Linked DNA regions of Chlorobaculum parvum NCIB 8327. Each later gene encodes a partner of the first gene's protein in a complex. Links are inferred from orthologs where the notes say so. Each region holds a gene or a part of one and is shown in the gene's direction. Other genes may lie near its edges.

Region 1 (3,599 bases):
GAACTCGATGCCCATGCGGCGCAGGCCGTCAAGCTCCTCGCGCACGATCTCTTTCGGCAGACGGAACTCCGGAATGCCGTACATCAGCACGCCGCCAAGCTCGTGCAGCGCTTCGAAAATCACCACCTTGTGGCCGTACTGGGCCAGGTCGTTGGCGCAGCTCAGGCTGGCCGGGCCGCTGCCGACGACGGCGACTTTCTTGCCGGTCGAGGGGGCGATTTTCGGATCGATCTTCTGGCCGCTGGTGCGTTCGTAGTCGCCGACGAAGCGTTCGAGGTTGCCGATGGCTACCGGCTCGTGCTTCTTGCCGATCACGCACACCTTCTCGCACTGGTCTTCCTGCGGGCAGACGCGGCCGCAGATCGACGGCAGCACGTTGTCCTCCTTGATCTTCCTGACCGCGCCCATGAAGTCGCCTTCGGCGATGAGCTTGATGAACTGGTCGATCTTGATATTGACCGGGCAGCCTGCGATGCAGACCGGGTCCTTGCACTGGATGCAGCGCAGCGCTTCCTGCTGTGCCTGTTCCGGAGTCAGTCCGAGGTTGACCTCCTTGAAGTTGCCGACGCGCACCTCTGGATCCTGTGCGGGCATCTTCTGGCGGGGGATGGCCATGCGTTCCTTGGCCGTGATAGTACGAGCGTCCATGATTACGATTGCGGGTTTAGCTTTAAAACTTGATTTCGTAACAGCTCAGCCCGACGGAGGCCGTTCGACCGGCTCCGTCGGGTTGGCGGAATTGTATGAAAAAGAGTGTTCTCAGCCCTGTCCGTGCAGCTTGCAGGCGTGTTCGAAAGCTTCGCCGGCCTCTTTCTCTTCGTGCTGGTAGATTCTGTTCCGATCGGCCAGGTTTTTGAAATCGACCTGATGGGCGTCGAATTCCGGGCCGTCGATGCAGGCGAACTTGATTTCGTTGCCGATCGTGACGCGGCAGCCACCGCACATGCCGGTGCCGTCGATCATGATGGGGTTGAGGCTGACCACGGTTTTGATGCCGTGCGGGCGGGTGACATCGGCCACAGCTTTCATCATCGGAATCGGGCCGATGGCGAGCACGAAGTCGATCTTCTTGCCGGAGTCGATCAGCTCCTGAAGCTTCTGGGTGACGAAGCCGTTGAAGCCGTACGAGCCGTCATCGGTGGTGATGTAGGCCTCGTCGCTGACCGCCTTCATCTCGTCTTCGAGAATCACCAGGTCTTTCGAGCGCGCACCGTTGATGGTGATCACATAGTTGCCCGCCTCCTTGAGCGCCTTGGCCGTCGGGTAGGCGATGGCCGTACCGACGCCGCCGCCGATGCTGACTGCGGTACCGAAATTCTCGATATGCGAAGGGGTGCCGAGCGGGCCGACCACGTCGGCGATCGAGTCACCAGCCTCCTTGCGGTTCAGCTCGCGAGTCGATTTGCCAGCGCCCTGGGCGATGATGGTGATGGTGCCTTTTTCAGGATCGGAATCGGCGATGGTCAGCGGAACGCGCTCACCGTTCGGATTGATCCTGACGATGACGAACTGGCCCGCTTTTCGCTTTTTTGCGATCATCGGGGCCTCGATCTCGAATTTTTTGATATTTTCAGCTAAAAAAATAGCGGAAACAATCCTGTACATTGTTCTTTCGATTTCTCGTGATATGTGGATTGGAATGGTTTTCAGGGAAGTTTGGAACAAATCGAAAACCAACGGAAGGTTGTATAATACGGCAAGAACTTCTTAATTGAAAGCCGTGTTCACGCTTTTTCGACCTGTGGGTGCTTTTTTCTCCATCCGGTGGTCATCAGTCACGCTTAATTTTCTGTTCATGATATTTATTGCCGATTACGGCGCCGGAAATCTCAGGTCGGTGCACAAGGCGTTCGAGTTTCTCAGTATCGATGCGGTTGTCAGCGACAAGGCTTCGGAGATGAGCCGTTACGAAAAGGTGCTCATTCCAGGCGTTGGCGCTTATGGCCCTGCGATGGAGGCGTTCAACCAGCATGGTTTCGGCGATGCGATCGGGGAGCACATCGACAAGGGGCGGAGCGTGCTCGGCATCTGCCTCGGCATGCAGCTCTTTCTGACCGAAAGCGAAGAGATGGGCACGAATCAGGGGCTCGATCTCGTACCCGGAAAGGTGCTTCATTTTCCGCGTGGCGGTGACAAAATTCCGCAGATCGGCTGGAACACGATCAATCTGTGCCGCAAAGAGTCGGTGCTGTTCCGCGGTATTCCGGACGAGTCGTGGTTCTACTTCGTCCACTCCTACTATTGCAGCCCCGTCGATCCGGCAAGTATCGCTGCCACGACCGAGTACGCCGGAAAAAAGTTTTGTTCGGCCATTGAAAAAAATGGTATTTTCGCAGTTCAGTTCCACCCGGAAAAGAGCTCCGAAGCGGGCTTGCTGGTGTTGAAGAATTTTGCAGAGTTTTAAGCTGTTGAGGGGTTTACGCTATGTTGATCATACCCGCTATCGATATTAAGGAAGGCAAGTGCGTCAGACTGACCAGGGGTGATTTTGCTCAGAAAAAGATTTATCTCGACAATCCTGCTGACATGGCGATTATCTGGCGGAAACAGAACGCCAAGATGCTCCATGTGGTCGATCTCGATGCGGCTCTGACCGGTGAGATGGTCAACTTCGAGAAGATTCGCGAGATTGTGGAACTGCTCGATATTCCGATCCAGGTCGGCGGCGGCATTCGCTCGGTCGAAGCGGTCGAAAAGTATCTCAGCATCGGCGTCAGCCGTGTGGTCATTGGCTCAGCGGCGGTTACCAATCCAAGCCTTGTGGCCGATCTCCTCAAAAAGTATCGTCCCTCGCAGATCGTCGTCGGCATCGATGCCGAGCACGGCGTGCCAAAAATCAAGGGGTGGACCGAGAGCAGCAACATGCAGGATTACGAGCTGGCTCTTGAAATGAAGAAACTTGGCGTCGAGAGGATTATCTATACCGACATCACCCGCGATGGCATGTTGCAGGGCGTCGGATACGAAACCACCAAGCGTTTTGCCGAAAAGGCGGGCATGAAGATCACCGCATCGGGCGGCGTGAGCACTTCTGATGACCTCCACAAACTCAGGTCGCTCGAACGGTTTGGCGTCGATTCGGTCATTATCGGCAAAGCTCTCTACGAGTGCAACTTCCCGTGCCAGGAGCTCTGGTACGCTTACGAGCAGGATTTGGGCATCGACGGCGAATTCTCCACGGCCCGAAAGAAAGAGTGCTGCCGCTGAGCCCGGACGAATCCTCGCGCTTGCAACCATCATCAGTCATCGTGCAGGAACAGGACCGACAACTTCTCCAGTCTGTCGAAGCGCTTATCTTCGCTTCTGAAGAACCCGTCACGCCGCAGGCTATCTGCCAGATTATCGGCGGAGAGTTCAGCTATCCCGATCTTCAATCGGCCGTTGAGGCGCTCAATCAGGAGTACGAGGCGACCGGCCGCACCTTTCGCATTCATTTTCTTGCCGGCGGCTATCGCTTTCTGACTGATCCGGACCACGGCGATCTCGTGCGGCAATTGCTCGCGCCGGTGATTCAGCGCCGTCTTTCACGCTCAATGCTGGAAGTGCTTTCCGTGATTGCCTGGCATCAGCCGGTGACGAAAGGGGATATTCAGCAGATT
Region 2 (3,260 bases), 1.3 Mb from region 1 along the record:
TGCCCCTGGAACTCCTTGGCGCGATGCACCAGCGTGACCGACTCGGCGTTTTTCAGCAAGCCGACCGTCCAGTCGAGCGCCGAATCGCCGCCGCCCACAATCACCACACGCTTGCCCTTGAAATTATCGACCGACTTGACCGCGTAGTAAACCGAACTGCCGGTCAGGTGATCGATATTGCCGAGCTGCGGCAGCTTCCGCGGCTCGAATGCACCGAGTCCAGCCGCGATGAGCACCGCGCGTGAACGATAGACGTTGCCTGCGTTGGTTCTGGTCTCGAACGTGCCATCGTCGAGCTTGGTATATTTGGTCACCGCCTCGCCGAGCACCACATCGGGATTATATCGCTCGGCCTGAGCCCAGAGGCTCTCGACCAGATCGATGGCCGGAACTTCCGGAAAACCCGCGACATCGTAGATATGCTTTTCGGGATAGAGAGCCGCGAGCTGGCCCCCGAGCTGCGACATGCTCTCGATGATCCGGCAGGAGATGTTGTTCATACCGCACTGGAACGCCGCGAAGATTCCCGTAGGACCACCACCGATGATGGTCAGATCCCGTATATCCTGATGGTCGGTCGTTGGATTATGAATATCTAACATTATGATTGCCTTGTTGGGTGTTTGCCCTGACGCCAGGGCATCTCTAAAAACTTATTGCGCGTCTCGATTGCTGCGTTGGATTGTGCTCAAAATCCTCACGTACGACCAGTACGCTCCGGTTTCTGCGCTCCATCCGCCTTGCTCTCAAGCCGCTCATGACACTTTTTAAAGATACCTTTTAGTTAGCTGTCGGACTTTTTCAGGTAGATCATCCCTTCAGGATCGACCATGCCGTACAGAATGGCGAGCAGGGCATCCTGATCGTCAAACTCATGGATTTCGACGTGGATAGCCTCCTGCTTGGCCACCTGATTACCCGCATCATTCTTGAAATAAAAAATCGCCCTGACACCGCCGTGAGGGGTTTCGCCGACGAACTCGTAGGTGCCGTCCTGAAGCTCGCAAAGAGCGCATCCGGCCTGGTCGGCTTCAATGGGGCAACTGGCGCATTGGGAGTAGAATCCCTCTTCGGATTCCGCGAAATCGCAAACGGGAAATTTCATAACAGATTCTCCTTTTCTGGCTCCCCTCGGCTTGAAAGTCGAGGCTACATGAATATAAGAGTTCAGAATGTCCAAAGGGTTAAAACCCTTCTGAATGTAAGATCGGCTTGCGCGATCCAGACGCCTATACAATCGGGTCGCTTTTCGGATGCGCCCCGGAAGAGCGGCTCAATATAAGAAGACTTTAATATATTAGTTGCAGATTCAAAGTTTTGTGATTTCTTGAGTCAGGCACCGGCTCTACGACCGGATTTTCCGACTCCCAAATTCTGCCAAGATGTTAGCCAAACGAATCATCCCCTGCCTCGACGTCCGCGACGGACGGGTTGTGAAAGGAATCAATTTCGAAGGTCTCCGTGACGCGGGTTCGATTCTCGAACAGGCCCGGTTTTACAACAATGAAATGGCCGACGAACTGGTCTTTCTCGATATTTCCGCATCCATCGAATCGAGAAGGACAACGCTTGAGGAGGTGCTGAAAGTTTCAGGCGAGGTGTTCATTCCACTGACGGTCGGCGGAGGCATCAGCTCGGTCGAGCGGGCGCGCGACGCCTTTTTGCACGGTGCAGACAAGGTGTCGGTCAATACCGCTGCGGTGAACGATCCAGTGCTGATTTCGCGCATCGCCGAGCGCTTCGGCTCGCAGGCTGTAGTGGTGGCGATTGACGTCAAGAAGGTGAATGGTGAGTACATCGTGCACACCCATTCAGGCAAAACGCCGACGCAGTACGAGGCGCTGGAGTGGGCACACCGGGTGCAGGAGCTTGGCGCGGGGGAAATTCTCTTGACCAGCATGGATCGCGACGGCACGCAGGAGGGCTACGACAACGAGATTCTCAAACGCATCTCGACCTCGGTGCACATTCCGGTGATCGCTTCAGGCGGCGCGGGCAACCTCGAACATCTTTACGAAGGTTTCACCAAAGGCCACGCCGATGCGGCGCTTGCGGCTTCGATCTTCCACTTCCGCACCTACTCCATCAGAGAGGCAAAAGAGTACCTTCGCGACAAGGGTATTGCGGTCAGGCTTTGACCGCCTTGATCCAGTCGATCTGAAGGTTGAAATTGCCCTTCTGCTGCTCGGCCACAAGGAAGCAGATCTGAATCACGCTCGACGAGTCGAACGGCGCGTCACCAACATCCTCATCCTCACGCCCTCCAGCCAAAGGGTGCAGTTCGGAAAAAGGCAGATCGACCTCCTGCCAATCGCCAGCCTCGGTATCGAAGCCGCAGCCATAAACAAGGCCATCGGCATCGGCGCTGTTTCTGACCCGGAAGTCGTAGCGACGGCCATCACCCTTCAGGCGTACCTTGAAGCTGTCGTACCCGCTGAAATCCTGCGCATCGAACACGGTGCGCACCGAAGCGAATCCGCCCTTGCGGTCCGACGAAAGGCGCCCGGCAAAAACAGCCAGACCTGAATCGTCCACATCGAGGGTGCTTTTCGAACCGCCCCCATCACCGTGTCATCTACATTGCGCCACTCAAGGCACTGATTCTCAAAATCACAGATAATATGCTCTTCAGCCATATCAGTCATTCGAACTAAGAAACGTGTTAACAAACCCGGCTCATCCGACCTTGCCGTCACCCAATCACAATACGTACAGCCGGACGGAGTGAAAACCGGATACATCATCATCCCGAAGCCTCAGGAGTGGAACGTGCCGCTTCCGAAGGAGTTTCAGGGAAGGTAAACCTGCACCAATTGATTGAATATTCCAAACAAAAGCCATTCTAACCGCGAAACACGGTTTTACGATAAGGCCATATCCGCACGAACAAAAAGAAGATAAAAGGTCAGAAGAGGTGCCCGTTGTGGCCATTATTTTTTTACAAAACATTGACAAGACGCTTGGGCAGCGCCTAATGAAACGAAGAATAAAGGTAAACAACTGAGCATAACCGACAGGAAGTCAGCTCCTGAACGGTTCGAGAGCCTTGATCAGTCAGAAACGCTGGAGTTTTTTGACGGTTTGCTACTATCAGATACCGTATCGACCGCCTTATTGAATTCCGACTCAATGTCGGCCTGAGCTTTCTTGAACTCCCTGATACCCTTGCCAAGGCCGCGAGCCAGTTCAGGAATTTTCTGCCCGCCAAACAGAATCAGAATAACCGCAAGAACAAGCAGTAACTCCGGACCACCGATATC

The links. The genes of interacting proteins can lie anywhere in the genome.
Region 2: the proteins of hisH (region 1) and hisF are in contact, whole or in part, in a crystal structure (PDB 6RU0), measured with the Thermotoga maritima proteins. The link is inferred for Chlorobaculum parvum NCIB 8327 from one-to-one orthologs. Residues at the interface, in WP_004080484.1 of Thermotoga maritima: Asn15, Arg18, Arg22, Arg117, Leu118, Pro119, His120, Met121, Gly122, Trp123, Asn124, Asn134, Gly135, Tyr136, Tyr138, Val140, Tyr158, Glu180, Lys181, Ser182, Ser183, Lys184, Ile185; in WP_004080486.1 of Thermotoga maritima: Met1, Leu2, Ala3, Arg5, Ser40, Glu41, Asp45, Glu46, Ala70, Glu71, Ile73, Asp74, Ile75, Pro76, Phe77, Asp98, Lys99, Ser122, Gln123, Glu161, Thr195, Leu196, Asn247, Arg249, Glu251.

The regions. Positions count from the first base shown.
Region 1 is NC_011027.1:499,139-502,737, forward strand. Bases 763-3,599 are described here. They hold hisH (imidazole glycerol phosphate synthase subunit HisH), read left to right. Parts: upstream 763-1,795; coding sequence 1,796-2,404; downstream 2,405-3,599. Other genes in these bases: CPAR_RS02410 (sulfide/dihydroorotate dehydrogenase-like FAD/NAD-binding protein), read right to left, coding at 763-1,605; hisA (1-(5-phosphoribosyl)-5-[(5-phosphoribosylamino)methylideneamino]imidazole-4-carboxamide isomerase), read left to right, coding at 2,425-3,207; scpB (SMC-Scp complex subunit ScpB), read left to right, coding at 3,249-3,599. In the rest of the region: gltA (NADPH-dependent glutamate synthase), read right to left, coding at 1-648; more of CPAR_RS02410, read right to left, coding at 760-762. UniProt on the Escherichia coli protein: IGPS catalyzes the conversion of PRFAR and glutamine to IGP, AICAR and glutamate. The HisH subunit catalyzes the hydrolysis of glutamine to glutamate and ammonia as part of the synthesis of IGP and AICAR.
Region 2 is NC_011027.1:1,753,619-1,756,878, forward strand. Bases 381-3,260 are described here. They hold hisF (imidazole glycerol phosphate synthase subunit HisF), read left to right. Parts: upstream 381-1,382; coding sequence 1,383-2,138; downstream 2,139-3,260. Other genes in these bases: CPAR_RS08130 (NAD(P)/FAD-dependent oxidoreductase), read right to left, coding at 381-602; CPAR_RS08135 (hypothetical protein), read right to left, coding at 785-1,105; CPAR_RS08150 (Sec-independent protein translocase subunit TatA/TatB), read right to left, coding at 3,051-3,260. Also shown: more of CPAR_RS08130, read right to left, coding at 1-380.